3 regions of the Paenibacillus sp. NPDC058071 genome follow, and region 1 is predicted to be linked to each of the others. Evidence: riboswitches for the same ligand, from Rfam matches in the RefSeq annotation. Region 1 holds a riboswitch; each other region holds the start of a gene.

What was found. Region 1 has a riboswitch for cobalamin ahead of ACFVTB_RS20710 (DUF4430 domain-containing protein). Riboswitches for the same ligand answer to the same signal wherever they lie in the genome.
Positions count from the first base shown of each region.
Region 2: it holds a riboswitch for cobalamin, as region 1 does, so the genes downstream of both, ACFVTB_RS16190 (ABC transporter substrate-binding protein) here and ACFVTB_RS20710 (DUF4430 domain-containing protein) in region 1, are expected to answer to the same signal.
Region 3: it holds a riboswitch for cobalamin, as region 1 does, so the genes downstream of both, ACFVTB_RS15410 (S-layer homology domain-containing protein) here and ACFVTB_RS20710 (DUF4430 domain-containing protein) in region 1, are expected to answer to the same signal.

Region 1 covers NZ_JBHVSK010000014.1:41,660-52,086, reverse strand. Annotated here, with positions in the region: gene ACFVTB_RS20720 (ABC transporter permease) at 1-139, shown strand, start outside; gene ACFVTB_RS20715 (ABC transporter substrate-binding protein) at 177-1,145, shown strand; cobalamin riboswitch at 1,894-2,089, shown strand; gene ACFVTB_RS20710 (DUF4430 domain-containing protein) at 2,219-7,828, shown strand; gene ACFVTB_RS20705 (DUF4430 domain-containing protein) at 7,896-8,858, shown strand; gene ACFVTB_RS20700 (energy-coupling factor transporter transmembrane component T) at 8,862-9,755, shown strand; gene ACFVTB_RS20695 (ABC transporter ATP-binding protein) at 9,728-10,427, shown strand, end outside.
Region 2 covers NZ_JBHVSK010000009.1:83,400-93,826, reverse strand. Annotated here, with positions in the region: gene ACFVTB_RS16220 (efflux RND transporter permease subunit) at 1-630, shown strand, start outside; gene ACFVTB_RS16215 (DUF3889 domain-containing protein) at 987-1,355, shown strand; gene ACFVTB_RS16210 (YbjQ family protein) at 1,451-1,762, shown strand; gene ACFVTB_RS16205 (DnaJ family domain-containing protein) at 1,916-2,299, shown strand; gene ACFVTB_RS16200 (rhodanese-like domain-containing protein) at 2,299-2,604, shown strand; gene ACFVTB_RS16195 (heavy metal translocating P-type ATPase) at 2,825-5,077, shown strand; cobalamin riboswitch at 5,146-5,347, shown strand; gene ACFVTB_RS16190 (ABC transporter substrate-binding protein) at 5,488-6,474, shown strand; gene ACFVTB_RS16185 (FecCD family ABC transporter permease) at 6,476-7,513, shown strand; gene ACFVTB_RS16180 (ABC transporter ATP-binding protein) at 7,510-8,289, shown strand; gene cobT (nicotinate-nucleotide--dimethylbenzimidazole phosphoribosyltransferase) at 8,358-9,437, shown strand; gene cobU (bifunctional adenosylcobinamide kinase/adenosylcobinamide-phosphate guanylyltransferase) at 9,444-10,055, shown strand; gene cbiB (adenosylcobinamide-phosphate synthase CbiB) at 10,052-10,427, shown strand, end outside.
Region 3 covers NZ_JBHVSK010000008.1:179,012-189,438, forward strand. Annotated here, with positions in the region: gene ACFVTB_RS15405 (TetR/AcrR family transcriptional regulator) at 86-703, shown strand; gene ACFVTB_RS15410 (S-layer homology domain-containing protein) at 799-6,624, opposite strand; cobalamin riboswitch at 6,773-6,958, opposite strand; gene ACFVTB_RS15415 (hypothetical protein) at 7,199-7,426, shown strand; gene ACFVTB_RS15420 (alpha/beta fold hydrolase) at 7,457-8,281, shown strand; gene ACFVTB_RS15425 (AzlD domain-containing protein) at 8,366-8,689, opposite strand; gene ACFVTB_RS15430 (AzlC family ABC transporter permease) at 8,680-9,414, opposite strand; gene ACFVTB_RS15435 (TrmB family transcriptional regulator) at 9,497-10,306, opposite strand.

The DNA.
Region 1 (10,427 bases):
CCAAGAAATCTTCCAAATTCCAGCGATGTATGCCGGCATTATTTTGCTCGCTATTCTAGGCCTCCTGCTCAATTACGTCCTTGCGTTGATCGAATCACGGTTTACGCGCTGGCGGAAAGGGCTGTCCAATAACGGTTGACGGCATGAGCGATACACGGAAGCGGAGGATAGGGCTGTTGTTGCCGATTTTATCGCTTTTGCTTGCCGCTATGCTTGTCTTGCAGAGCTGCGGGAAGGAAACCGCAGATTCTACCGCAGCTGTTGTCCGTCAATCGGCGGAGCCGGGCAAACTGAGGATCGGTTACAGCGGCAACAGCGCCTTAATTGGGCTGAAAGCTCGCGGCAGTCTGGAGCAAAAGCTGGCGGCGGCGCCGGCAGGCAAGGAGGTTGCCGTCGAATGGCGAGCCTTTCCCGACGAAGCGTCGCTGTTCCGGGCGGCGGAGGAGGGCCGCGTCGATATCGGCGCGGTCGGCGGCGCCGTTCCCGCGTTTCTGCACAGGGACGCAGCGCCGCTCGTCTACCTGGCTGTGGAGCCGGCCAACCCGGCGGCTTATGCAATCGTGACGCCTCTTGACTCGGATATTTTCGAGCTTGCCGATTTGAAAGGAAGGCGCGTTGCCTATGCTCCTTTTACGAATGAGCATGCTCTGCTGCTCACGGCGCTGGAGACGGCCGGTTTGAAGTCTTCGGACGTGAAGGGCGAGCAGATCGTACCTGCTGATATCTACAGCTCCATCTCGGCGAGGAAAGCAGATGTCTGGGTTGTCGGTGAGCCTGAGTTGAGCCGGATCGAAGCACTCGGCATCCGTGTCGTAGCGGACGGATCGATTGCTCCATCGCAACGCGATATTTACTTGACGACTCCTGAAAGCTTAGAAGGTCGGGAGGAGCTGTTCGCGTTGGCTCTGGACGAAATAAGCGCATACGACGATTGGGTGGGAGAGCAATTTCACGATGCAGCAGAACTGTTGTTTCTGCAAACCGGTATTTTGCATGCCGAGTGGCTCGCTTCCTTCGAGCGCAAGCCGTACGGCACGGCCCCTTTGCTTGAAGGGATCGTAAAGCAGGAGCAGGCGGCGGCGAACGAGATTGCGAGACTTGGAGGAAGAAAGCACGCAGTCGATATTGGAAGCTTTATTCGTTGAATTATTACAATCCAAGTGTAATTGTCAACGAATGGACGTTTGCTCGGAGCTTCTGCCTGTTTGTCTGTCTGTCTGTCTGTCTGTCTGTCTGTCTGTCTGTCTGTCTGTCTGTCTGGGCGGGCTCTGGGTTTTGATGCCATACTTTCAGGGGCAGTCTCAAAAGGGAAGCACGGAACGAGAAATCCTCCATAAAGCAAGTAAACATCCTGTCTCGCGTTTTATGTGGGGCGGGATGTTTATTTAGGGACAATAGTAAACGCAAAATTTCTTAAATCAGACTAGCTTTGATCGGACTGACCTGATTCATAACTCGTTCGGTTGCACCCACGAGCTGGAATAACTGCCTATCAGCATTTATTGCTTCAATTTTGACTGAATGAAGGGTAGATAACTGCTTTTTTGCAGTTATTCCAAGCCCACTTCTGACATTTGCGTTCATACCTCGGTCAATAACTGCCTTTTAGCATTTATTTGCTCCGTTTGGATTGGAAGAGTGAAAAATAACTGCCTTTTTGCAGTTAATCTTTTGAGAAAGTGAGATTTCGTAATAATCGTGCCAGCTTTACGTGCAGTGGCGGACAAGCTACGACTGTTTTTTTCAAAATGGTATAACATACTTTTGAGCCGGCCTGAACTCATCGAGCGCTGGAAGCTGTACGGTGCGCGGTCTGCTTGAAAATCGGGGCGACACACAGTTTTCGCATGACAAACGACCCTATATCCGGTATGATGAGCAATGACATTTAATAGAATATAAGTAGGAACAGGTGCCGACGATGCCGTTTCATAACATCGGTTCGGTTAAAAGGGAAGCGGGTGAAAATCCCGCGCGGTCCCGCCGCTGTAAAAGAAGAGTCCTTGTCAGAAATGCCACTGGGAAACCGGGAAGGCTGCAAGGGCGATGACGCTTGAGCCAGAAGACCTGCCTGTTTCCGAATACCATCATTCTACGAGCGATAGGAGGGTGTTTATTGGCATGCGCGCGCTTATTAAAGCCGCCCGTTCAACTAAACCTGTCGATTTCGATCGAGAGGTTTTTATTTTTTTTAGTTATAGGAAAGGGAGTTTAAGAGATGATTAAAAAACGTTTGCTATCTTGGCTGCTGATTGTAGCCGTCTTCATGTCTTTATTTTCAACTAATTTATCCGTATCGTTCGCCAACGCGGGCAGCGGGGCTCCAGAAGGATACGTCACCGTTTCGGTAGAGAAATTCACGCTGGGGCAAGGGTACATACAGGAACCGATTAAGGTTCCTTATTTTGCAGATGACAACGGAGCCTCAATTATTACTAGAGTGCTTGGCGCAGGCAATTACAAAAACACAGGAACAATCGATAGTGCTTTTTATTTATCGAGAGTAAAGGATTCAGACGGTACGCCGACGATTCCTCCTTTTATTCTTGATTTATTTAGCAATTACGGAGAGGTCTTAGGTAATAAAAATGACAGCGATTGGCTGGGTGAATTCGACTATACAAGCATGTCCGGTTGGGTGTACACCGTAAACCATGAGTTCGTCCCTTATGGATTCTCTGACTATATACCGGCAAATGGCGACGTTATTCGGACTCAGTTTACAGTCATTGGCTGGGGAGAGGATATTGGCAGTCCTTGGGGCAGCATTCAGCTTTCCGATAAAAGCGGGCTGACAGCGGCAGTTGCAGAAATAAACAGCTCGCCGGATAAAGCCGCGTTGCTGTCTCATACGGCCGTAAATGCGGCCTATGCTAACGCTTATAACGTATTAAAGGAACACGGTAACTCGCAAAGCGCAGTAGACGACGCGTTAGCAGCACTCCGCGGCGCCTTGGCGATAGCAGCCGATACGGAAGCGCCTGTTATCGCAGTTGACGGTCTAGTTCACAACGCTAAGGTAACGTCGGCTGATTTGAATTTTGGCGTCACCGCAACCGATAATGTGAGCGGAACCGTTGCCGTTGCAGTAACGCTGAACGGCCAGCCATTGACGGCTGCTAACGGTCGTTATAGCGCGCAACTGACTTCTGGAGATAACTTTATTTCGGTAACGGCCGTTGACGATGCCGGCAACCGAGCGGAGCAAACGTTTCGGGTCGTATATGAGGTAAAGCAGCTGACAGCAGTCGAGCAGCATTTGGCGGACAGTCTGAATTATCTTGTAAGAACGGTACCGAATCCGAAATTTGGATCAATCGGCGGGGAATGGGCGGTACTCTCGCTGGCTAGAGCAGGATACCCAGTTCCAGCAGGCTACTATGAGAAGTACTACGATAATATTGGTTTGTCGGTTGAGACGCTGATGAGCAAAAATGGCGGGAAGCTAGATCCAACCAAAGGAACGGAACATTCTCGTTTGATCGTGGCGCTTGCTTCAATCGGCAAAAATATCCACGATGTTGCAGGCTACGATATCAGCAATGCGCTTGGCGATTATAATTACGTAATTAAGCAAGGAATAAACGGTCCGGTCTGGGCATTGATCTCTCTGAACACACGAGACTACACTTTCCCAATCAATCCGGGCGCTGCCGTGCAGGCCAGCAGAGAAGCCTATATTTCTCGTATTTTAGAACTCGAGGTAAAAAAAGATACAGTCAATGCGGGAGGCTGGGGATTCAGTGTAATAAATCCCGATGTGGATTTGACGGGAATGACGATCCAATCGCTCGCTCCATACTACAACAGCAATGCACAGGTAAAAGCTGCAGTAGATCGCGCATTAGTGTGGCTGGAAAATACCTACCAAACAAAAGGTTATACCAGCAGCGAGAGTACCGCTCAAGTGATTGTCGCCTTAACGGCGCTCGGAATTAATCCTCACACCGATTCGAGATTCGTAAAGAACGGCAACTCGCTTATTGACGATTTGATGAAATATGCTGTACCGCAAGGCGGATTCAAACATGATTTAACTAGAGCAATTGATGGAATGGCTACCGAACAAGGAACGTATGCGCTTGTTGCATACGACCGTTTCTTGAAAGGTAAGACGTCGCTGTACAATATGTCCGATGTGACGGATTGGCCGACACCAACGCCAACGCCAACACCAACACCAACACCAACACCAACGCCAACACCGACACCGACGCCGACACCTGATCCGTCGGGGAAACATTATGTGAAGCTTTCGGTCGATAAGCTATCGATTGGGAAGGGCTATGTTGTTCCTACGCTGCGCGTCGAGTTGAAGCAAAGCGATACAGCATGGAGTTTATTGAAGCGTGTCCTGGACGAGAGTCAGATCACTTATCAAGAAACATCCTCCAATCAACATTCGTATTTGAAATCTATCGATGGCGACGGCGAATTTGATCATGGGCCGAATAGCGGATGGATGTATAGCTTGAATGGAATCTTCCCTGCAAGCAGTGCAGACCTGCAAGTGTTAAAAGACGGGGATGTTTTGCAGTGGCGCTATACGAAAGATTTTGGCAAAGATATCGGCAGTGATGACGATAGCGTCACGCTGCTTCCAGGCAACGATACGCAAGTCGTTATCCCTAACGACGGTCGTGCGTATCGTATTCCGCTGACGGCGTCGACAGATACAGGCAAAACATTAGGTATAGAAATACCGGCTAACTACCCGGAAACAGTATTTGTCGATCTGCTCCAAGGTACGGAAGTGCCTGGTATTGAGGCGTCAAAAGGCAGTACAACGGCTTTCATCCCGCAAGGGACAAAAATAACGGCAGGAAGCGGAAGCTCCATCGAGCTGCTGTCGAACGTCGTGATCGATTCTGTTCTTTCTGCGAAAATAGCGGCTATTGTTCCTCAACAAAAAGAGCTTCAAAGCGTCCTGCTCGCTTTCGCGATGGGAAGCGAGAATCGCGTGCAGTTCAGCGAATTCGTGACGCTTAAGTTTACAGGAATGAGCGGTAAAGACGCAGCCTACGTAGAGAACGGCGCAGCACATTCAATTGCGAAATTTGCGAGCGACGCAGCCGGCCGGGCGAGCGGCAACAGCGAATATGCCTATGACGACGGCAATGACCTGATCGTCAAAACGAACCATTTTACCGATTATATCGTCTACTTGGCAAATACCAAGGCAACACCAACGCCTACACCGTCACCGACGCCGGCAACGGGGACGAATCAATTCGTTTCATACTCTATCGACAAGAAAACGATTAATAAAGGGTACGTGCTGTCTCCTACTCAAGTGGAAATACGGGATGGAGACACGGTCTGGATGATACTAAAACGTATCTTGGACGAAAAGAAGATCGCTTTCGACTACTCCTTTAGCGAAGAATATAATAGCGTCTACATCAAATCCATCGCTGGTGACGGAGAGTTTGACCACGGTTCCGGCAGCGGATGGATGTATAACGTAAACGGCAAATATCCAGGTTTCGGCGCAAGCTTGTACACGCTGAAGGATGGCGACAAAGTCGAATGGCGTTATACGACGGATCTAGGGGTAGACTTAGGCGTCGATCCGAGCGGCTGGGAAACGCCAGGCCAAGATATTGCAACCAACCCTGGGGACAAAAACCCAGTCATTACGGTGCCAAAAGAAACGAAGAGCGACTACGTTCTCAACGCAACGAAGGATCTTGCCGACAAAGAAAGCGTGACGATCCAAATTCCTTCCGAAGTGAAGGCGAAAGTAGTTGTTAACGTGAAAGATGTAGCGGGGGCACTACCACAGCTCAATATTGTAAAAGGCAGCTTGTCTGCTTCCTTTGCTAAAGGGACAGCATTGAAATCCGGTCCGACCGGGCTGGAGTTCTTCACGGCTTTGGACCTGAAGGACGAGAAGCTTCAAGCGCAAATTAAAGCATCGCTTGCGAATAAAACTGAGCTGAAAGCCGTCAACCAATCGTTTGTTCTCGGCAATTCAGCCTCACCGGCAGTTCTGAGCGAGCCAATCACCGTTATGATAAATGGCGGGAAAGGCCAGCTTCCAGGCATCGTACTGAACGGCACGTTCACGCCGATCAAAATTTACGATTCCGAGGAGCAGGGCGCTAAAGCAGTGAAAGACAGCGATAAGCAAATTTATGCTTACGTTAAAGACAATCACTTGATGATTCGCACGAACTACTTGGGCGCAATCGTGACCTATACGGTGAATGAAGCGAAACAGCCGATCCGCTATTCGGATGCCGCTTCGATCTCGGCATGGGCGCAAGCCTCTATCGACCGGGCGTCCGAGCTCGGATTCGTCCAAGGCAGTGAGGGCAAATTTAAGCCAAAATCGTCCGTAACGAGAGCCGAGTTTGCTAAAATGCTGACGTCGGTATTGAATATTTCGACGACCGGCCAGACTGCGAGCTATGCGGACGTTGCATCCGGCGATTGGTACTATCCTTACGTCAATGCCGTTTCCAGCGCAGGCTACATGAAAGGCTACAACGGAAAGTTCGATCCGAACGCCGGCATTACTCGCGAGCAGATGGCTTCGACGATTTCCAGAGCGCTTCATCTGCAAGCCAATCAGCCTAACGAGCCGCTGCTCGATATGGGCGCGGTTTCGGCCTGGGCGAAAGCGGACGTTGCGTCAATTGTCGCCTCGCAGCTGATGCAGGGCGATCAGAATCGTTTCCGTCCGCAAGGTACGGTAACGAGAGAGATGGCGGCTGTCGTAGCGATGCGGGCTTACGATTTCGGGCAGGGGAACACTCCTGCCCCAACAGCGACGCCAACGCCATCACCAACACCGTCGTCGACACCATCGCCGACACCGACACCAACAGCGGCGCCAACGCAATCATCATCGCCGACGCCAGCGCCGATTGACGCTAAGCATGCGGAGGCTCAATCGCAGATTAAGAAAACAACGGCTTTCCTTCAATCAGCCGTTTCGAATCCGGTGATCGCGAGCGTTGGCGGCGAATGGACGGTCTTCGGACTCGCTCGTTCGGGAGCGAGTGTTCCGACGGCCTATTGGAACAAGTACTACAGCAACGTCGAGAAAGAGCTCAAGGAAAAGCAAGGAAAGCTGCATCATGTGAAATATACCGAGTACGACCGGGTTATTCTTGCGCTTACAGCGATCGGCAAAGAAGTCGACAATGTTGCTGGCTATAATCTGACGGAGCCGCTGGCCGATTTCGATACGGTAATCAAGCAAGGAATTAATGGTCCGATCTTTGCGCTTATTGCGCTGGACAGCAAATCGTACGACATTCCGGCTGCGAAAGCCGGCGTTAAAACGCAAACGACAAGAGAACGGCTGATCGACTTTATTTTGAACCGCGAAGTTGAAGGAGGCGGCTGGGCGCTGGGCGAGAAGCCGACGGCAGCCGATCCGGACGTTACGGCAATGGCGATCCAGTCTTTTGCACCCTACTACGGAAAGAACGAGAAAGTAAAAGCAGCAGTGGATCGCGGCCTTGCTTGGCTTTCCAAAGTACAAAAAACGGATGGCGGGTACGTAAGTGGCGGGGCTGCCAACTCCGAAAGCTCAGCGCAGGTTGTCGTCGCCTTGACGAGTCTCGGCATCGATCCGCATACGGACGCTAGGTTCGTGAAAAATGGCCGCTCGGTCATCGACGCGCTCCTTAGCTACGCTTCCGATAAAGGCGGCTTCTATCACATTCTCTCTGGAGGATCGGACAACGGCGGAGCCAAACCGGGCGAGGTCGATTTGATGGCGACGGATCAAGCGCTATACGCTTTGGTTGCTTACGATCGGTTCAAAAGCGGGAAAACCAGACTTTATGATATAACAGACGTCGTCAAGCAGTAGAATAGAGCGCAAAGCAAGGGTGGAAAGCTGCCCTTGCTTTGCTGTTTTCATGAAGAAAGGAGACGACATGAGTAAAATAAATAAAAAATGGCTGGCAGCCGTCGTTATTGCAGCCGTCCTGGCCATTGCTTTTTTCTGGGGCGGAAATAACGGGAAACCTTCTCAGCCGCCGGCAGGAGATGGAACGCCAGTCGCCGCAGTGTCGGATACGCCGCAGCCAACAGGAGATGCGGCTTCTGCCGCGTCGGAGACTCCGCCTGCCGTTTCCGAAAAGGAACCAGAAGCAGACATAGAAACGACTACACCGCCTTCTGAAACTCCGTCACCGTCTCCAAGCGACGATGGTTCGGCCAACGATCCAACTGATGATCCGGGCACCCCTTCCGCTAAACCGGGAACGGACGGAACGAAGGAGGCCATTGGAAAGCCGTCTCCTACGCCGAAACCGGAGCAGAAGGAGAGGCCGGCCGAAGGCAAACCGGCTCAACCGACCGACAAGCCGTCGAAGTCCGACGGCAGCGGCTCCAAAGGGAAGGATAAATATCAGACCGATCCGATTCCGGAAGGTAAACCGAAGCCGGTAGAGTGGCAGGATACCAAAGTTGATAAAAAGAAAAAGCTGACGGCAACGCTTTCCGTCTCGGCTGCGTCGATTCTCGATCATATGGATCAGTTCAATAAAGATAAGCTGGAGGTGCTGCCGGAAGACGGCATCATCTACAAGACGCAAAAGGTAACGTTTTACGAAGGCGAGTCCGTGTTCGACGTGCTGCTGCGCGAGATGAAAAAGAACAAGATTCACATGGAGTTCGAGATGACGCCGATCTATAACAGCAACTATATCGAAGGCATTAACAATATATACGAGTTCGATTGCGGCGAGTTGAGCGGCTGGATGTTCAAAGTGAACGGATGGTTTCCGAATTACGGCAGCAGCCGCTATGCGCTGAAGGACGGCGACGTTATCGAGTGGGTGTACACTTGCGATTTGGGGCGCGATGTCGGCGGCTATGTGGCGTCAGGGGGATAACAGATGAAAAGAGACAGTTTTTCGTCCTATCACCCCCTCGTCAATTTTGTTTATTTTGGGGCCATGCTGGCGTCTGCGATGATATTTATGCACCCGGTTTTGCAAGCTTTGTCGCTGATAAGCGCGCTTGCCTATTCGATTTTACTAAAAGGAAAAAAAGCGGCGGTCTTCGCACTCCTCTATATGCTTCCTTTATTTATCGTCATGGCGGTCGCGAATCCGGTGTTTAATCATGCGGGAGTGACCATTTTGTTTTATTTGAAGAATGGCAATCCGGTCACGCTGGAATCGATATTGTACGGAATTGCATCAGCATGTATGTTCATTACCGTGCTCATCTGGTTCTCTTGCTATAACGCGGTGATGACTTCGGATAAGTTTATTTATTTGTTCGGAAAAATGATTCCGGCGCTTTCGCTCATCCTGTCTATGGCGCTGCGATTTGTGCCTCGGTACATCGAGCAGATCAAAAACATTTCCAAAGCTCAGCGAAGCATCGGACGCCACCCGTCGCAAGGAAATCCGCTTCAGCGGGCGAAAAACGCGATGAAAATCGTTTCGATTATGACGACCTGGGCGCTTGAGAACGCGATCGAGACGGCCGATTCGATGAAAGCGAGAGGTTATGGACTGCCAGGGCGCACCAGCTTTTCTTTGTACCGGTTCGACAATCGGGATCGGATTGGTATGGCTGCGATGCTCGGCCTGCTGGCGGTTGTGCTCACGGGAGCGGCGTACGGTGAAAACTCGGCGCGCTATTTTCCATCGATTAAAATGGCTGATACAACGATGTTCAGCGCGGTTTTATATGCCGCTTACGGGCTGCTGTGCCTGCTGCCTGTTATTATTCATGTTGCGGAGGCTATGAAATGGAAATCTATCGCATCCAGGATGTAAGCTTTACATTCCCGTTGCAGGAAAAGCCGGCTTTATCCCATATCGAACTCACCATCCCAAGCGGACAATTTGTAACGATATGCGGCAGGTCGGGCTGCGGAAAAAGCACGCTGCTTAGGCAGCTGAAACCGATACTGTCTCCCCACGGCGACCGGGAAGGCGAAATCTATTATAACGGCAGACCGATCGGGGAGCTGGGGCAAAGGGAGCAGGCGTCGCAAATCGGATTCGTGCTGCAGCATCCGGACAATGCCGTCGTCACGGAAAAAGTATGGCATGAGCTGGCCTTTGGGCTGGAGAGCCTAGGCTTGGACAGTTCGGAAATCCGGCTGCGGACGGCGGAAATGGCTAGCTTTTTCGGTATTCATACTTGGTTTCACCGGAAAGTGTCGGAGCTGTCGGGCGGCCAGAAGCAGCTCCTTCAGCTCGCTTCGATTATGACGATGCAGCCGTCCGTCCTATTGTTGGACGAACCGACCTCCCAGCTTGATCCGATTGCGGCGGCGGAATTTCTCGATACGATTCGCAAAATCAATCGGGAGCTCGGAACGACTATTATCATGACGGAGCATCGTCTGGAGGACGCGCTTCCCGCCGCCGATCGGCTCATTGTACTGGATAACGGCGCGGTAGTCGCCGACGATACGCCGGGAAACGCGGGCCGAAAGCTGT
Region 2 (10,427 bases), on a different contig from region 1:
ACTGCTGCAAACGTTAGCGCAGTTTCGACGAAGCTGCAAACGATGATCGACGAGATGGACGTGCCGTCCGGCATGGATATCGAAATGGGCGGCGTAACCGAGCAAATGAACGAATCGTTTAAGCAGCTCGGATTAGCGATGCTCGCTGCCGTAGCGATCGTTTATCTCGTCCTAGTCATTACATTTGGAGGCGGATTGACGCCGTTCGCAATTCTGTTCTCGCTGCCATTCACCGTAATCGGCGCGTTCGTCGGTTTGTGGATTGCCGGAGAAACGCTTAGCGTGACGGCGATGATGGGCGGACTGATGCTGATCGGTATCGTCGTCACGAACGCAATCGTGCTGATCGACCGCGTTATTCACAAAGAACGCGAAGGTTTATCGGTACGGGAAGCGCTGCTCGAGGCGGGCGGAACTCGCTTGCGGCCGATTTTGATGACGGCGATCGCCACAATTGGCGCTCTGCTGCCGCTGGCACTCGGGTTCGAGTCAGGCGGTTTGATCTCGAAAGGGATGGCGATTACCGTAATCGGCGGCTTGATCAGCTCAACGCTGCTTACGCTGATTATCGTGCCTGTCGTCTATGAATTTTTGAACCGTAAGAAAAAACCGGCTGTTGCTGAGCAATAAGGCAAAGGACCACTAGGCAAATAAAGCGAAAGAACCCGCAACCGTTGCGCGAGAAGCGTACGGTGCGGGTTCTTTTCTTTCCCTTTTTGTCGATGCAACTTTTTTCTATATGCAGCCGTCTGCAACAGGAAGAAGCTTATGGCTGCGGGAGGGATGAGCTATAAATGCGAATTGAAGCATCCGCCGATCCGAAGATCGGTTTAAGGCTTAAAGAAGGAAGAACAGGTGACTGCGAACGAAGCTCTTATGATGTATGCGCTCCTTATGCCGCATGAACTCTGCTTCCTTACAGGCCGAATAACGCCGCCTGTCGAGGGCTACCCTATTCTCAATACGGAAAAAGGCGGCGATCGATCATGGAACGAATGGCGACAGCAATTATCACAGCAATATTGCTATTTCATGCAGGAACGGGACTTTCCAGCGCATCGATAATGGAGCTTGCGGAACCTCCGGTATCGACGCCGGCTATGGGGAGCGCGCTCGAGCCCGAGTACGCCCGTTGGGGCCGGCTGGCTATGAAGGAAACGGCAGGACGTTATCAGGCCGATATTGTTGATTATAAATACGAAGGCAAATATCCGTTAAACTCCGGTACGTTTGAGGAGCGATTTAAGCTGTGGCTGCGCAAGGATGGACGTGAATTCGGCGTCCGCGTCCGGATTTCGGTGGCAACAGGCTCGGATGAGTTTGAATCGATTGCTTTTGATGAAATAACAGGGTAAGATGCATAAAGCGGCGGTTTGTAAAAATATTGAAATGAATAGCGGTTGACCGCGATTAATCAAGCTGCAATTTATAAGAATGGGAGATGGGAATCATGCTTATTACGACGACGCCAACCATTGAAGGACGTCCTATTATGGATTATATCGGCATTGTTACGGGAGAAACGATCATGGGGGCGAATATCGTTCGCGATTTTTTGGCATCGATAACTGATATTGTCGGCGGCAGATCAGGCGCGTATGAAAGCAAGCTAAAGGAAGCAAGAGACGTAGCGATTGAAGAAATGAAACAGCAAGCGTCGAGATTGGGCGCCAATGCCATCGTCGCGATCGATCTTGATTACGAAGTGATCCGCGACGGCATGCTGATGGTAACGGTAAGCGGCACTGCCGTTCGGATTTAAGTGAAGCTGATCTTTCTATAAAGCCCCCGGCTCTATCGGCCGGGGGCTTTATGTTGCGCTGTCCCTCTCTCTTGCGAACGCTTTACATCGATTGTATCGAAACGGTACAATTGAAGGGAAATGGAACGTTACCGGAGGAAGGAGCGAGGCTTAATGGAGTGGGCGGCGATTATAGCGGAACAACGGATTCGGGAAGCGATGTCCAGAGGCGAGTTCGACGAGCTGGAGGGTAAAGGAAAACCGCTGCAGCTGGAAGATATGTCGCATGTTCCGGAAGATCTGCGGCTCGGTTACAAGCTGCTTCGCAATGCCGGGGCGGTGCCAGAGGAGATGCAGCTTTCGAAGGAGATTATCGGGCTGCGGGACCTGATCGCTCTGTGTACGGACGATGGAGAGCGCACAAAGCTGCGGCATAGGCTGAGCGAGAAACAGCTGCGTTACCGGATGCTGACGGAGGAGAGAGGCTGGGGGCATACTTCGGCGTTTAGGCAATATGAATCGCAAATTACGAAGAAATTAGAAGGAGTGGAATTATAATGGCACAATTGATAACGCCGGAAGAAGTGGAATCCCGTTTGAAAAACAGCGAAAAGCTTCATTTAATCGACGTACGTGAAATCGATGAATGGGAATCCGGTCATATTAAAGAAGCGGTCAGCCTTCCGCTATCCGAGCTTGCAGAACGGTACGAAGAGCTGGATAAGAATGCGCCGCTCATTATGGTTTGCCGGAGCGGCAACCGCAGCGGAAAAGCGTGCGATTTCTTGGAAGCGCAAGGCTATAACGTGACGAATATGACCGGCGGCATGCTGGCTTGGCAGGGCGAAGTGGCGCTCGGCTAAACCGGCTGCGGGACGAACGGGGCGAAAGCCGATCCGTTCGTCTTTTTTTTTTGCCTGCCTGCTCGATATAGATGGCGATCGGAAGAACCCTCTGCCCGCAGCGCTTTCCCTCCCTTCAAGGCAAGCACTGATTTCGGTTTTGAGCCCTATATTCATGAGGTCCGCCTGTCCGACATATAAATAGTGGCAGAATCGTTTTGCGGACGGGAGGGCTGTCGGAATGGTGGAGTACGAGACGAACGGCATCACGATCGATTTCTCCGTGCAAGGAATGAGCTGTACGGCGTGCGCCGCGAGAATCGAGAAATCGGTTGGAAGAATGGAGGGCGTTCAAGCGGTAGCCGTTAGTTACTCGGCCAGAACCGCATGGATTCAATATAATCCGGAAGCTGTGCAGCCAGTGCAAATTGCCGCTAAAATCAAGCAAATCGGCTTTGCCGCGTCCGTTCCGGAAGCGGCGCAGGCAGCATTTGCCAAGGAGCGGCGGTCATTGCTGACAAGGCTGATTGTCTCTGCCGTATTGACGCTGCCGCTGCTTGGCGCGATGCTGCAGCACTTCTCGTGGCTGGGCGAAGTGACTCTTCCCGCCGCACTCGCCAACGTTTGGCTGCAGCTTGGATTGGCGACATTTATTCAATTCGTGATCGGAATGCCGTTTTATTTCGGTGCTTATCAAGCGCTGCGGGCGAGATCGGCAAACATGGACGTCTTAGTGGCCGTTGGAACGTCCGCCGCTTACTTTTACAGTCATTATCTTGTTTTTACCGCCGGTCGGGCAGGGGCGAACGCGCATGAGCTGCCGCTTTATTTCGAAACGTCCGCCGTCGTTATTACAGCTGTATTGTTAGGCAAGTACATCGAGGCCGCTGCTGCTGCGAGAGCGCAAAACGACGCTTCCGGTTACGGCAAGCTGCGAACAGACACCGTTATCGTCGAGCGGGCAGGCGAGACGATGGAAGTGAAAACAGCATTCGTTCGCGCCGGCGATTATGCGCAAGCCGGGCAAGGAGAGATGATTCCGGTCGACGGCGTTGTCGCAAGCGGCGAAGCGGAAATCGACGAGTCGCTGCTTACCGGAGAAAGCTTACCCGTCGCGAAACGGGCGGGCGATAAAGTATGGGCGGGGACGAGGATGGAGAGCGGCCGTCTCCGTATCCGGACGGAAGCGGCCGGCCATGAAACGATGCTGAGCCGCATCAGCGAGCTCGTCCGGCAGGCGCAGCGCTCGAAATCGGCGATCCAGCGACAGGTCGACGCTGTTTCGTCCTGGTTCGTTCCCGCTATGCTGCTGCTGTCCGCCGCGACATTCGTTGTATGGATCGCCTTTATAGACAGAGGCGGGTGGGAGCAGGCGTTCCGCTGCGCCGTCGCTGTCGTACTGGCCGCATGTCCGTGCGCTTTGGGACTGGCTACGCCGATCTCGCTTGTGATCGCATCCGGCCGCCTGGCCAAACGGGGTATCGTAGTGAAGGAGGCCGGCGCGCTGGAGCGGCTCGCGCAAATGGATACGCTGCTGCTCGACAAAACGGGGACGCTGACGGAAGGCAAGCCGCGGATGAGCCGCAGCTATGCAGCCGGATGCAGCCGGTCAACACTGCTTAAGCTGGCGGCTGCTGTAGAAACGGAATCGACGCATCCGCTTGGAAAAGCAATTGTGGCTGAGGCAGCTAAGAGCGGCTTGGTGCTTCCGAAGGCGGAGCGTTTCGCGTATACGACCGGCAAAGGGGTAGAGGCTTTCGTCGAACGTCGAACAATTGGCGTAGGCAACGCTTCCTTTGTCCGTGACCGGCAATGGACAATAAATGACGACGGAATTAAGGCATTTGTCAGCGAGCGGGAAAGCGTCGGCGAAACGGTGCTTTACGCGGCCGACGAAGGCATTGTCATCGGCGTCATTTCATTCTCGGACACGATCAAGCCGTACGCCCGTCAAGCCGTACGCCAGCTCGCCTTGCAAGGCGTCGATGTGTTGCTGACGACGGGCGATCATCGTTCCCCGGCGAACACGGCCGCCGATGCGGCAGGCATCGATAGAAGCCGCGTATTTGCAGGTATGCTGCCGGAAGACAAGCTGGAGCTTGTTCATCGTCTGCGCGCGGAAGGTAAGCGAATCGGCATGGCAGGGGACGGTTGGAACGACGCTCCCGCGCTGGCGGCGGCCGACGCGGGTCTTGCGATGGGCGACGGGACGGACGCAGCTTTGACTGCTGGACACATTACGCTGCTGCAGCCGCGGATGACGGCGATCCCCGAGGCGTTTGCCATTAGCCGGATGACAGTGCGCAACGTGAAGCAGAATTTGACGTTCGCGTTCCTCTATAACGCGCTGATCATCCCTTTCGCGGCAATCGGCATGCTGGAGCCATGGATGGCGGGTACGGCGATGGCGTTCAGCTCCGTCTCCGTCGTCGGCAACGCCTTCCGGCTTGGACCTAGACTTCGCCGGGCAGTGTTCGGAGTGGAAGCGCGATAGACAAAGGTTCAAAGATTTTGGTATAGTAACTACGATATAAACGTATAGGTTTGATCGATCAGGCGCCGTTCGGATGCTGCAATCGCAGGCAGCCGTTTGGCTTAATAGGGAAGTCCGGTGAAAATCCGGCACGGACCCGCCACTGTAAGAAGCGTCGCCCGCATTCCCACTGGCGATATCGACGGTTGAATGTCACTGGGCGCTGCCGCTCCCGGGAAGACGCCGTCGACGGCTTCGAGTCAGGAGACCTGCCTGCTTCGCATAACGCTTTATCCTACGAGGACTTGGGATGGTGTTGGGATGGCCAGTCCGTCCGCCGCGCGCACAATGGCGGCGGGACTTTCAGCATTTCCGGCACTTTTGATGCCGGAAATGCTTTTTTAATTAAGGAGAGGAGATGTGTTAATTTGATGCAAGGAATGAAAAACGCACACAAACGATGGAGGGGATTAGCGGCGCTGCTCTTGGTCGCTATGCTGATGGTCGTTGCGGCCTGCGGAAACGGTTCGGGATCGAACGGCGGCAATGGGTCGAATGGGCAAGGACAGCAGCCGCAGCAGCAGGAACAATCGCAGCAGTCGGCATATCCGCTTACGGTTAAGGATGACACCGGCACGGAGATTACGTTTGAACAGGCGCCGAGCAAGGTGGTTACATTAGCGCCTAGCGAAACGGAAGTGATGTATGCGATCGGAGCGGGCGAGCAGGTGGCGGGAGTCGACGCATTCAGCAATTATCCGCCGGAAGCGGCTTCGAAACCGCAAATCGGCGACATGACGACGAACATTGAGGCGGTTGTCGCATTGACGCCGGATTTGGTGCTTGCTTCCTCCTCGATGAATGCGGAGGCGGTGACGAAGCTTCGTGAGTTGAAGATCGCCGTTTACGCAACCGATCCGACGACCTATGACGCGACTGCGGACAAGATCACGACAATTGGCCGCATCGTAGGCAAGGAAAAGGAAGCGGAAACGGTGGCGCAGCATATGAAGGACGTCAAGCAGCAAGTGCAGGACGCGGTCAAGGATGCTGCGAAGAAGCCGGTATATCTTGAATTTTCGCCGGGCTGGACCGTCGGCTCAGGCACCTTCCTCAACGAACTGCTGACGATTGCCGGCGGAACGAACATTTCGGCAGCTCAGCCCGGCTGGTTTGAGGTAAGCGCAGAAGAAGTCGTTAAACAAAATCCTCAACTGATCATTTACCCGGACTTGAAAGAAGACCCGAATCCGATTGCCGCCGCATTTGCCCAAAGACCGGGCTGGGATGCAATCGATGCGATCAAGAACAAACAGCTGTTTGCAGTTGCCGAGGATCCGCTCGTACGCGTAGGTCCGAGATTGGCTGACGGCCTGCTGGAGCTGGCGAAGACAATCCACCCGGATCTGTTCTCTTAAAATGAAAAGCCGTTTACTCACTTATGGAGCAGCAAGTCTGCTCCTTCTTGCTGTTTCCGTTGTTGCCAGCCTGTCGATCGGCTCGGCAGGCATTTCCATTAAAGACGTATGGGGCATACTGCTGCATCAGCTTCCGTGGCTCGACCAAAGCGCAGGTTCGTGGAGCGAGAGCGAAGTGGCGATCGTTACGCAGGTCCGTTTATCCCGCGTGCTGCTGGCCATTTTGGTGGGCGCCTGCCTGTCGCTGGCGGGAGCGGGTTTTCAAGGAGTGCTTCGCAATCCGCTTGCCGATCCGTACACGCTAGGGGTCGCTTCCGGCAGCTCGGTCGGAGCCGCCTTTTTAATTCTGTTCGGGTTTCAAGCGCTGATCGGCTTTTGGACGATTCCGGTCGTCGCCTTTGCAACAGGGCTTCTGACGCTTGGGGCAGTGCTGGCGCTATCCCGAAGCAAAGCCGGGATGCAGTTGGAGACGCTCATTTTGTCCGGCGTCGTCGTGCAATCGTTTCTCGGCGCTTTTGTTTCTTTTATGGTTAGCTTATCGGAGGGCGTCGTCAATCAAATCTTGTTTTGGCTCATGGGTTCACTGGCTATGCGGTCTTGGGCTCATGTATACATGCTCCTGCCGTTTTTGGCGGTCGGTTTGCCGCTGCTTATGGTGCTGGCTCACCCGCTCAATTTATTTATGTTCGGTGAGCGGCATGCCGCGCATCTCGGCATTCGAGTGGAGCGGACGAAGCTGATTGTCCTAATTGGTTCAACGCTGCTAACGGCTGCGGCGGTTTCCGTTTCCGGTGTTATTGGGTTTGTTGGACTCGTTATCCCTCATTTGATCCGGCTGATCGTCGGACCGGATTATCGGCTTATTGTGCCGCTGTCAGCTGTCGGAGGAGGCATATTCCTGCTCTGGGCGGATACATTGGCTCGTATCGCGCTTAGTCCGCGGGAAATCCCGCTTGGCGTCGTCACCGCGCTGATCGGAGCGCCTTTCTTCGCTTATCTGCTTCATAGCCGCAAGCGCAGCAGGGAGGAATCATTATGATCGAGGTTATAAAAGCGGGCAAAACGATGCAAGGAAGAGCGGTGCTCGAATCGCTTTCTTTCGCCTTACAGCCGGAAAGATTTTATGGTATTATCGGACCAAACGGCGCGGGCAAGTCGACGCTGCTGCAGCTGCTGTCCGGCATTTCAAAGCCTTCGTCGGGACAGGTGCTTTTGGATGGCAAGGAAGTATCCGCATTGCCGCCGAAACGGCTTGCTAAGCGGCTTGCCGTTCTTCAGCAGGGCGGTTTGCCGGCTGTCGGCTTTACGGTTCGCCAAACCGTCGCTATGGGAAGATTTCCGTTCCAGAATTGGTTTGGTGACGAAAGCGGCGACGCCGAACCGCTGATCGACGAGGCGATTCGGGTCATGGGACTGGGCAAGCTGGAGAACCGAAGCTTGGCTGCGCTGAGCGGAGGGGAGCGGCAGCGAGTCGCGCTTGCCAAGGTGATGGCGCAGGAGCCCGAAATCGTTTTACTGGATGAACCGACAACCTATCTTGATATCGGCTATCAGATTCAATTGCTGGATACGGTAAGGCAGTGGAGGCGGGAGAAGGGGATAACCGTCATCGCCGTCCTGCACGATTTGAATTTGGCCGCGTTATATTGCGACGAACTGCTTGTGCTTCATGAAGGGAGACTTATCTCTCAAGGTGCGCCTGAGGAAGTGTTGGACGAGGAACTGATTCGGCATGTATACGGAGCGGGAGCTGAAATTGTCGCTCACCCTGCGAACGGCATGCCGCAAATTTTGCTGCGTCCTGGTGTCCGGTAGCCCTTATGGTTGAGATGAGCGAGTTCGTCTTGCTACGAAAGCGAATGAGCAGAAGGGATGATGGAGAGATGAACGAAGAACAGCTAGGGAAACAGATCGCCTATTCCATTGAACGAATTGCTCCTTATGATGAAGAAGCGGCCTTGGAGGCGCAGCGCCATTCTGACCGGTTGACGAAGCCGCCCGGCAGTCTTGGCAAACTGGAGGAGATGTCTTGCCGGTTAGCGGGAATCGGAGGCGGACTTTGGCCGTCGTTGGATAAAAAAGCGGTTGTCGTCATGGCGGCCGATCACGGCGTGTGCGAGGAAGGCGTCAGCGCGTTTCCGCAAGAAGTAACCGCTCAAATGATGAACAATTTTTTGCAGGGTGGAGCGGCCGTGAACGTACTAGCCAAGCAGGCGGGAGCGGACGTGTTCTGTGTCGATATGGGCGTGAAAAGCGATTTGGATGTGAATATAGATCATCCTCGGTTGCTGCGGCGAAAAGTGATGCATGGAACGGCAAATATGGTTAAGCAGCCTGCGATGAGCCGGGAGCAAATGCAGCAGGCGGTGCTTGCAGGCATTCAAATTGCCGAGGATTTGGCGGAGCAAGGCTATCAATTGTTTGCCACAGGCGAGATGGGAATCGGCAATACGACGGCCAGCGCAGCACTTGCCTCGATGCTGACCGGTCTTCCTCCGGAGCAAACGGCGGGCAGAGGAACGGGCATCGACGACAGCGGCTGGCTGCATAAAGTAGACGTTATACGACGAGCCGTTGAACTGCACGAGCCTGCTTGCGAGGATGTATTCGACGTGTTGGAAAGGGTCGGAGGGCTGGAAATAGCGGGAATGGCTGGATTTATGATCGGAGCTGCGATCCGTCGCGTGCCGGTCGTAATTGATGGATTTATTTCCTCAGTAGCTGCGCTTGTCGCCGTCCGCATGTCTGAACGCGTGAGGTCGTATGTGATTGCCTCTCATCTTTCGCAAGAACAAGGGCACCGCAAAGTGCTGGAAGCGCTGGAGTTGTCGCCGGTCATACACCTGGACATGAGACTCGGCGAAGGCACAGGCGCCGTTTTATGCTTTTCGATCGTTGAAGCGGCACTTAAGCTGATGCAGGAAATGGCGACATTTGAAAGCGCAGGCATTTCGAAGGAGTAGAGTAGAATGGCGATATTGGTAACCGGCGGGGCGCGCAGCGGCAAAAGCGCGTTTGCCGAGCAACTTGCATCACGACTGGCTGAAGAAGGCGTATACATAGCGACAAGCCAAGCGTTTGACAAAGAGATGGCGGCGAGAATCGGAAAGCATCGGGCGGATAGAGCGTCCGCGGCGTTTCCGTGGACGACGGTTGAAGAGCCGATCGAGCTCGTGCGTGAATTAAATCGTCTTGCGCAAACGTTTGGTACGGAGCAGCGGGAAAGCGGTTGCATACCGCCGGTTGTCCTGGTTGACTGCTTGACGCTATGGCTGACGAATGTGCTCCTGCTCGAGGAACAGAAGAAAGAACAGCAGTCCGATTGGATAGACGGAGAATGGCTGAACGGTCAGATTGCTTCGCTCGTCGAAGCGGTCAAACAGTATCCTTATCCGCTCGTACTGGTGACGAATGAGGTTGGAGACGGTATCGTGCCATCCTATCCGCTGGGAAGACGCTTTCGGGACGAAGCGGGTCGGCTGCATCAAGCAATTGCAGCGGACTGTGATCGCGTCTTTCTTGTAACAGCGGGAATCCCCGTTGAATTGAAAGCTATCGCGTTTCGCTGGGACGACTTATGATCGGCTATTCCTTGTCCGAGACGCTGCTGCTGATCGCGGCCGCTATCGTCATCGATTGGATTGTCGGCGACCCAAAATGGCCGACTCATCCCGTCATATGGATTGGTCGGCTCATCCGCTTGCTGGAGGCTCGGCTTCGTGCCAGCGAAGAAGGCCGCAGCGCGGGTGCGATTTTTCGAAGAGGAATTATTCTTGGCGTCATCGTATTAGCGGTGTCTTACGGAGTTATATGGGGGATAACGGCAGCTGCAGCAGCCATTCATCCTTGGCTTGGATACGCAGCCAGCGCGTGGTTCATTTCAACGACGATTGCGGTCAAAGGGCTGAAAGAAGCGGCAATGCTGGTGTATGTGCCATTGACGCAAGGTCGCT
Region 3 (10,427 bases), on a different contig from region 1:
ACAACATAGATGAGATTGTCGCATTGTTGACAGTAAGCTCTGCTATGCTGCAGAAGGCATAAAAAAGATACAAAGGAGACCGTCCATGTCTAATAATCCACTAAAGACCGATCCGCGGATAAAGCGAACACTCTCCCTCATTCGGGATGCCTTGATATCGCTTATGGATGAAAAAGGCTTCGATCAGCTCACCGTGCAAGATATAACCGAGCGCGCAGAAATTAACCGGGCTACTTTTTATCGGCATTATCAAGATAAATACGATCTTTTGAACAAAATAGTGGATGAAATCCTGCAGCAGTTTCAAACCGCCTTTGAGTTGCCGCCCGGGTTTGAAGCTCACCAATTTATACAGGATAATGATACGCCGCCGGACTCCTTTATCCGCCAGTTCGAGCAGGTCGCGGAGCATGCCCGATTTTATAAAGTCATGCTAGGCCCGAATGGCTTGCCCGGCTTCTCCCTTCGAATGGAGATGATCATTCGCGACTCTCTGAACCGCCGATCGATGATTGCTCAACCGTTTGACAGCCAAGTGGGCATCCCCCGAGATATCATTGTCCGTTATGTCGCATCCGCCCATCTTGGCATCATTATCTACTGGCTGGAAAACGATATGTCTTACTCGCCTAAATACATGGCAACGCAGCTTATCCGTCTGCATGGGTTTGGTTCTACTCACTTTTTCAAAGATAACGGCTGACCCCCGTGCTGCACTGCTGATATTGCGATATTTTATAAATAACAACTGCAAAAAGCCGCATCCTCGTGAGGATGCGGCTAAACTACTTTACCTGCTTATTTCACTTGTTGATTCTCGCTGTATTGGTATGCTCTCATCGCAACGACGAAAGCCATCTCTCTAGTCGCCGTTTCCTTCGGATTAAATTGATCACCATTGCCAGTCATGATGTTTAACGCTGCAATATCTGCAATATAATCCTGCGCCCAGACCGAAATTTGATTGCGGTCCTGATATACGACGCCTGACTGTTGAGCCGGCTCCCGCTTCAGCACTCGAGCAATCATGACCGCCATTTCTTCTCTTGTAATCGTATCGTTCGGCAGGAATCGGTCCCCGTTTCCTTTAACAACCTCCGCTGCATAAGCGGCATTGATATACGGATAGAACCAGTCCGTTGTCCGTACGTCACGGAATGAAGCTGTCTTGCCGTCGGCTTGAACGTTAAAGACTTCCACAAGCAGCTTGGCGAATTCTGCTCTAGTAATTTTGTTTTTCGGATTCAATTTTCCATTGAACCCTTGAATAAATTGTTTCTTTGTTGCTTCTAGAACAAGATCAGTCGCCCAGGAAGATACTTTAGCGCTATCGGTGTAGAAGTCAGCCAAAGTCTTGTGCTCGTTCTCAGGCTTCTCCGTGCCCGGCTTGCTTGCTCCGTCTTCTGGATCTTTGCCGCCTGCAGCCGGATCTTCTTCCCCGCCTATTGCACCGCCGCCTACATCCTTACCGAGATTAGTCGTATAGCGCCATTTCACATTATCACCTTGCTGCAGCGTATATCGGCTTGCACCGTATGACGGATAGCCATTATTTACGCTATACATCCAACCGCTGCCGCTGCCATGAACAAATTCGCCGTCGCCTGCAATAGACTCCACATAGACGCTGTTGTACTTATCGGAGAAGGAGTATTCGTAATCAATACCACGCTTATCCAGCTCTCTCCTTAATACATCCCATACCGTTTCACCTGGCGTGAATTCAACCGTTGTAGGCGATATTACATAGCCCTTATTAATCGTTAGCTTATCAATTGATAGTTGAATCGTTGATATTTCTGGTTTAGGCCCGTTACCGCCGCCTGGCTGAGTACCGCCGCCAGTTTCGGTTTTGTCCTTCACTGAATAAACGACATATTCCGTGAAGTGATCCGTTTTAACAAGGAGATCATTCCCGTGTTCAAACGCGTACTCGTGCTTGCCGCTCGCCCGTCCTTCCTGCTCGCTTGCAAACTTTTGAATCGGGGTGAGTCGGCCATTTTGAATAAATGCCGCTTCCTTGCCCTTCATACCGTTAAAGGTAAACGTTACGAACCCATTCAAAAATTGGATTGAATGATCGTCGCCGATTGTAAAGAACTCATGCACGTCATTCAATTGTTGAGTGGAAGCAATGACGCCCGCCAGTTTCGACTTCAGCGCTGCATCATTTTTATTATTAGGCGTAATCAGCTCAAGCGTTTGAATCGAATCGTTGTCTACAGCAATCCCTTGAGGGAATTCCGCTGTAATGCTGCCTCTAGAGATTGTCAGCTGCGGCAGCGGCGCATTTCCTGGCAAGCTAATGAACGTTCTCGACGCTGCCGAATCAGGAAGCTGGACGGAAACCTGCTTATCGCGATCGGATCCTTTTACCTTTATCGTATAGTCTTGGCCGTCATTAGGGACTGCAATAGGCTGGCTATCTGCCGGAAGCTCGATCGTACCGTTCGGCTCTGTTGCCTTAATGACAACATCGCTCATATCGTACAGGCTGGTTTCTCCGTTCAGATAGCGGCTGTAAGCAACCAAGGCATAAGTGCCTTGATCCGTCGCCATTTCGTTCACGCTGCCGCCTTTCGGATGAACGAATCCGCCAGTCGGAACCGCATAAGTCAATAGATTTTCGACTACGGAATGGCCCTTCTTGTTGAAACGCTTATCGGTATGCGGATCAATTCCCAGAGCGGTTAATGCAACAATGACTTGTGCGGCGCTTTGGACATTTTCCTTTTCCTTGCCTCCGCTTGCGTAGCCGCCTGCTTCGTTCTGAGCCGTGGAAAGCCAATGGAGCGCACGATCTACAGCCGCTTTAACCTCTTTCTTTTCCTCGTAGTACGGGGCTAAAGCTTGCAGCGCCATCCCTGTCATATCAGGATCAGCTTCATCATTTAAGGACCAGCCGCCGCCAGCCAGTTCATGACTGACAATATAGTCAATCAGCGCGTCACGCGTGACCGGTTTGGCAACCCCGTTTTGTACGGGAATCTCATAGGCATGACTGTCGAGCGCGATCAGTGCAAAGATCGGTCCGTTAATGCCTTGCTTAGTGACATAGTTAAAGTCGGCTAACGCTGCACTAATGTCATATCCCGCAACGTTAGAGATGTCCTTACCAATTGACGTAAGGCCTAAGATCAGTCTGGAATGCTCCGTGCTTTTGGCAGAGTGAAGCTTCCCTTTTGACATCGATTTTTTTACAGCACCAACTACATTGTTGTAATAAGTGGCGTAATAGCCTTGTGGCACCTCATAGCCCGCGCGAGCAAGCGCTAGAATGCTCCATTCCCCGCCCATCGTACCGAATGCAGGTTCTGTTACATGGTTAAAGATATAAGATAAATGCTTGTTCAGTTGCTCGGTTACGTTGATCTCGTCTTTCTTCAATCCCGGTTTTTTGGCATTGACGAAAGATTCATGCTCTTGTTCCAGCGCTCGTACTTTAGCATCAACCTCGCCCTGAGTGGCACTTTCGTCAGCAATCAGAGATTGAGCAGACTCAATCAGCTCGACATATTGATCGTATACGCCTTTTGCCACCCATTGTTGGCTTTGATAGACATCCTCTCCGTCTGTGCTGACGGAAACCGACTTCAGCTGTTCCTTGCCGTTATCAACGGCAAGCTGCAAAGCAGTCTTGTCCGCTTCCTTAACAATGACGATCCTCGGAAGAATGCTGTAGTACCCTTCTCGACTGTCCGCTGTAAAATTAGGGTTAGCTCCTACTAGCGGATCAATATTATGATGATCCCCAACAGGACTGCCGAAGCCACTCACCTTAATATGGCCGCCTTTAAGACTATAGCCGCCTTTTAAATCCGCCGGCACTTGGAATTCCACACTATTGGCCTGCGTCGTAATGTTGTATTGTCTCGAAAGACCCGTAATCCATGTCTCGTTCGGCCCAGGAAAGTTAAGCTGCGCCGCAAAATTATAAATACCCGATAATTTGTTGGCCGGGAACGATAACCCATCCAGAGTAACTTTGACTCGATCGCCAGGACCAGCCTCTTCTCCTTGACGAGTCAAGTTTTGGATCGTTACGGTCAGCGGCCTAGCCGTCATGACCTGATATTCGGCCAGCCCCGCTTTTTCGACCTTGACGATGTTGCGGCCTTCGGTCAGAAACACGCTGAATGAGCCGTTAGGATTCGCAGTCACATTATTGGAAGAGAATGTGCCGTCTCCATAGGATGCCGTTCCGGCCGCATGATTGATTTCAGGACGAAGGACGCTGACTGTGCTGCCTGCGGAAGGAGTAAACGTATACGTTGCTCCCTGCTCCGTGTTCAGGAAGTAGACGCTATCGATGTCCGCATCGAATGCGCCATTCTGAAGGTTCATAATTTTCTTGCCTTGTTGATCTTGGTTAGCCTTCTGATTGCGGACCTTGTTGCTCTCGATGCCGGTGGCAATACCGGTTTCACCTTGACCTACTGTGACAACAAACAAACCGACATTTTCCGGCCATATTGCACTATAAGGTTCATTTCCATTTGAACTGTTTACCTTAATAGCATCGTAAGACACTTTAACAACGGCCGTTCCGTTTGCTTTCGCACGGATCGTTGCATAGCCGCCGGGCTCACCTTCGGCAATATCAATAATGTTTTGGCCTGTTACAATTTCATAATGAAAATCCGGTTCGAAAAAGTAATTACCGGTTATTGAAGTGATCGTCTGCCAGCTGCGCATGCTTAAAAGCTTGAACTCGCTCCCCGGCGCCGCCAGCTTCAAATGATTTTGTTCATTCAGATTAAGATAGATATTGCCTTCCGTAGAGGTTCCACGGTTTAAAATGGAGTGAGGAGAAACCAAATTTAATTGTGCTTCCGTAATCTCCATTGCTGCATTCGCAGCGTTCGCTATGAACGTCCCTACATTGGTCAGCTTACCGTCTTGATTGACCCGGTAGTTATATTCCACATTATTTGATAATTTGTAGCGATACACTTTTTTGCCGCCCTGTATCGTCGTTTCAACAGGCTCGGTTTTTTCAAATGCAATAAAGTGCTTGAGTTTACGGCCAATGATAAGCTTTGCTTCTTCAGGTACTGTAAATGTAATCGCACGCGCTAATGGAATCGCTGTGGAAATATTTTGTGCCGTAGCAGCTAACGTAACCGTAACGCTGCTGCTTGCTGTATTATATCCCTCGAGATCACGTGCTCTAGTCGGCTCAAAAGAATAAAAATACGTGTTGCCTGTAAGAACAAGGACTGGATACTCGCCCGCAGCCGTCTTCGTTCCCCAAATGAGGGACGTATCGCTTGGGCTATTTTGACCTACTTTTACCGTGTAGTCTGTATCAACGTTCCATCCCGCATTACTTGCTTTAAAGTTCAATTGACGGAATTCAAAGGCTTGACTAGGCTGCGTCGTAATCGTTAACTTGCCGCCGCCAATCGAATTTCCGCTAGCGTCAAGTCCTTTGTAGCGATAGTCGCCGGCTGGCAGAGAGGCTTGATATACTTTATAGGTGCCTGATTGGCCTGTACCAATATCGACGAGCTGATTTTTGGCATTATAAAGCTCTAACGAAGCCGCTTTTGGCGCAACGGTAAACGTGATGCTATATTTCGTCTCTACTTCCTGCAGGCCTTGTTTTATCGCTTGGTTAAAGGCCGCTTGGGCTTGCTCGAGCGCCAATACTTTAGCGTCTATTCCATCCTGCGTTGCAGTCGAGTCAGCGATGAGCTGCTGAGCCGATACAATCAGTTGGACGAATGCATCAAGCTCCGCTTGAACAACCCAATATTCCGTTGTGCTGACATCCGATCCGTCTACGCTTACTTTTACAGAAGTCTTGGCTAACTCGGCCAATTGAATAGCGGCTGCCAATTCAGCCGTGTTCAGCTGAGCAGTTTCACCAAGCGCTTCAGTCAAATCACTCAGCGCAGCGTCAACCGCAGATTGACCGCTTTCCATATTCGTGAGCGTATGGTAAGCATTCTCGTACGCCGCTCGAACTTCTGCATCCGCAAGAATGGTTGCTTTATCTGCGCTGCTATTAATCTCCGCTACTTTCTCTGTTAATGCATCCTTATTGGCAGGAGAAATAAGCGTACCGCCATTCCCTATGTCCTCCCCATACCCATAAACCGTATACTGCCAACGGACGACATCGCCGTTATTAAGATCGACGTCCGACGCTCCGACACTCGGGAAGGAATGATTGACCGCGAAGTTCCATCCCGACTGGTAGTAGTAATCGAATTCGCCTAACCAATCTTCATCCGCTCGATCGTCTACATTTGCCGCTCCTCCGAGCGCTTGCAGGATGTAAGCAGGAAATTTGGCCTCTCCCGCACCGGGGTCATATACGCTAGATAAGTAAAAGCCGCTATCTACGGTGCCTGAATGGTCATAGTTATCTTCTCCTAGAAGCTCTGAAATAACAGCTGCCGCATTGTCCCCTTCATGAATAGGAACACGAACTGGCTCAACGACATAACCTTGCCCCAATGTAAATTTCTCAACCGCTACCGTCACATATCCTTTGACAGCATTGGCTCCCGATTGGCCCCCTGCCGCCATTGCGGCGGTTGGGCTGAACAACGAAACTAGCATTAATAGCGTTAAGCCTAATGCTATGCTTTTTTTCCATGCTTTTTGCAGTAACATGATCCGTCTCCTTCAAATAGATTTATGATGTAAAACAAAAAAAACACCTATCACTATTATGTGAAAGGTGTTTGACAAACGGGCATACGGACATACCCATGCCTGAATAAGGCACAGCTAAACATCTCTCCTTTCATCCTCGTGAAATCGTAGAATAAAGTAAATGGCACGTATCCTGGCTTTGCTTCATCGTATAGCTAACTCCTTCCCGTATTGAACATACAGTGGAAACACGTTAACCTACTCGGCGTTACAGTGGCGGGACCGCGTCAGAATTGCACTGATCTTCCATTTTAAGCTGTGTAAACACAGCACCATTTACCTATATATGAAGTTGTAGTTGGATGGCCACTATATATATAGATTCTACCGTTAACAGCATGAACTATAAGTCCTACTAATGGATCGCCCATTGAAGAATAACCCATTTCGATATGGAGTGCAATCGTTAGTTGGCCAGAAAAAGTGAATATTGCGTTTGTAAGGAGATACGAAGATTTTAGCTGGCGATTGAATAAGGTAGCATTAATTGACTGTCCAATAAATATATGGAATTATACAGGAGGGTGATTACATGGAGAAATTAATAGATAGCAAAAACTCAGAGCTTATACGTACTAAAGGAGGCTCCCGAAAAGGGGCAGGCCGCAAGCCAATAGGCGTTACTCGAAAAATATCGCTGACCTTGCCGCAATCATTATGGGAAGAAATCGATCGTTGCTGTCATAGGGGCGATCACTCCGTTTCCGAGGTACTGCGATCCATTATTGAAGACAACCTGCATAATGCCGATCTTTTGTAGATTCAGTAAGTGTAGAGGAGGCTCGAGCTAATGATTCAGGATTATATTGACGTATCAGGCGGACGAATTTTTTATACCGTTTCAGGAAGTGGCGATCCTCTTATTCTGATTCATGGAAATTTCAATGATCATCAAATCTGGAATGAGCAGGTTGACTCTCTTGCCGCACAGTATAAAGTCATTCGCTATGATTTACGAGGATACGGCCTTTCCAGTACGCCAACCGCTCCCTTCTCCAATGTCGATGATTTAAAAGCTTTGGTTGATTCCTTGAAGCTGCAAAACGTTACTTTAGTTGGTTCATCGCTGGGCGGCAGCGTTGCCGTGAACTTCACTCTCGCTTATCCCGGGCTGGTTAACGCTCTTATTCTAGTTTCCCCCTCGATCAATGGCCGTTCTTATCCTATGAAAATGATGTGGGAGGGAATTAGGAATTTTATTAATACCCGTCTGAAGGGTCGCGAAAAAGCGATTGAAGCATTCATTGCGAATCCGTTCTGGCAATACTTTTTTCCTTCCGCAGGAAAAGATGAGGCTCGTAATAAAGTGCTCCATAATGTTCGAAACAGCAGCAACTTCTGTCGCTTCTCTCCAAATCTCTCTACCGTTATTAAACCTTATGCCTTCAACCGACTCCAAGAGATTAACATCCCAATCCTTACTATTATCTCGGATCAAGATCATCCGTTTAACATAACAACAGCAGAGTCCTTGCATGCGAAAATGAACCGATCCTTCAAGACGATGATGCAAGGCTGCGGACATCTTCCTTTTATTGAGGAGCCGCAGCTATTTAATCAGCATATTCTTGATTTTCTCGGCTCAAAACCGAAATCAGTGCATGACTTGAAGTGAGAGGGAGCGCTACGGGTCAGAGGGTTCTTCCGATCGCCATTAAGCCTGATTCCTTAGGGGAGACCGTCGACGACATTCTCCTTATTAAATGAAGTACCGTAAAGCCATGATCGAAATCATACCTGTAATCACTGTTCCGAGCAAGCTTTTTGTTTTAATCGCGACGAGAACCGTGGGGATCGCTGCCAGTAGCTCGATATTGTTTAACAGGGAAAACTGCCCTTTCTGCACGAATAGCTCCTGTCCGACCAATGCCGCCATTACAGATATCGGCACATAGTCCAGCCAGCGAATGGCCCACTCCGGAAGTTCCATCCGGCTCAAAACGATAAGAGGCACTACCCGAGGCAGAAATGTCAGCAAGGCAGCTCCGACAATCATCAAAAAGACATCCCATCTTACTTCCATTTATCAATCACCATCCCAATCGTAGCAGCGACTACCGTAGCCACAATAACCCCCACATGCCCCGGGTAAATAACCGCTATGCCTACTGCAATAACTATCGCACATACCGCTACAATAACATCGATTTTCACCTTTTTACGACTGACAATCGCCAGAATTAACAGACCGATAAACATAGCAGCCAGCGCAAAATCCAGTCCGAACTTCTCAGGCTCTGAAATCCATTGTCCAAAATAGGCGCCTGCAATATTGGCGACAATCCAATTGAGGTACGCGGTCAGATTCAAGCCGTGCATCCATTTTTCATGGATTTGTTTTTTTCTTGCTGCTTCATTAATGGCAACGCCAAAGGTTTCATCCGTCAAAAGCGAGCCTATCAGCATATTTTTAAACGGGGTAAGGTGGCGAAAATAGGGTGACAGTGCCGCACTGAGCAAAATATGCCGTAAATTCACAAAAAATATCGTAACCATAATCGCCGTTGCCGAACTCCCTGCGACAATCATTCCGGCAAAAATAAACTGCCCAGAGCCTGCATACAGCAATACACTCAGAAGGATAATCTCCATAATGCTGAGACCCGCCGTCTTTTCCAAAACACCCGCTGCGAAACCAATGCTTAAATACCCCAGCAACGTTGGAATACAATCCTTCACGCCCTGCAAAAAGCTGCCTTCGTCTCTTGGAGTCGCAGATGATGTTGCCTGTAGCCCTTCTTGACTCACTCTCTTTCCTCTTCTCCACTTTTTCTATATAGATGTTAGATGTATAACGACTATGAAAATAAGAAAGAAAATACGGTTCACGCTACATGAACCGTTTTCCTGTTACCACTTGATAGAGATCCGGTTTGTTTCTCCAAAGCGCTTCTACCTTTTCTGGCCCAAGCACCTTGGTTACCTCGGCAAACATAATGTCATGGCGAATGTATTCGATGGCTACGAGGACAAGCGCCGGGTCCTGGGTTTTGACGGCCCAAGCAACTTGATTGGGTCCGAAGTTTGCGATCAACACTTCTTCTTTATCCCGCGCCACGATGGTCAGATGACCGCCCAATCGCTCCTCCGCCACTTCTGGAGCCATATAATCGTGATGATAGGTGATCCCCACCTGCGTTTCTGCTTTTCCGAACAGCACAGAAAAAACAGAAATGCCTTCGTTCACACGACGATCTATCCGCTCCTTGATAAACCCAACCTGCGGCTCCCAAACGGATAACCAGAGCTCTTCCTTGGCTCCCTCGATCATCTCGTTGATTTCCATCAGCACGTGCTCGTCGCTGCTGATTCGCCTGATAACATCCACTTCTTGCTCGCTTTCCAGTGCGCTCAGCTTCTTCTCTAAGTAATCAAAAGATTGCTCAAAGTTGCTGCGCAGTCTCCCGATCAAGTCCTTAGCCGGCAACGGCGCATACGTGACCGGCTCTGAAGGTACGGTATGAACCGCCCCTTTGTCGAGCAGCTTGCCGATCACTTCATAAATCATGGAACGCGGTACGCCGGAGCGTTTGCTGATTTCGTAGCCTGTAATTGGAGAGTTCTTCAACAAGCTGATGTAGGCTTTGCATTCGTATTGAGAAAAACCGAGCTTTTGCAGCTCTTTATAGATATCTTCCATAAGGACCTCATAGTAGTTAGTCTTATACTTACTATAAAATGCTGTGCTTGTGGTGTCAAGCTTCCCCTTACTTGCAGTCAAACGCTGTTTCGGTTTTGTTCAACAAAAACAGACAGACTTC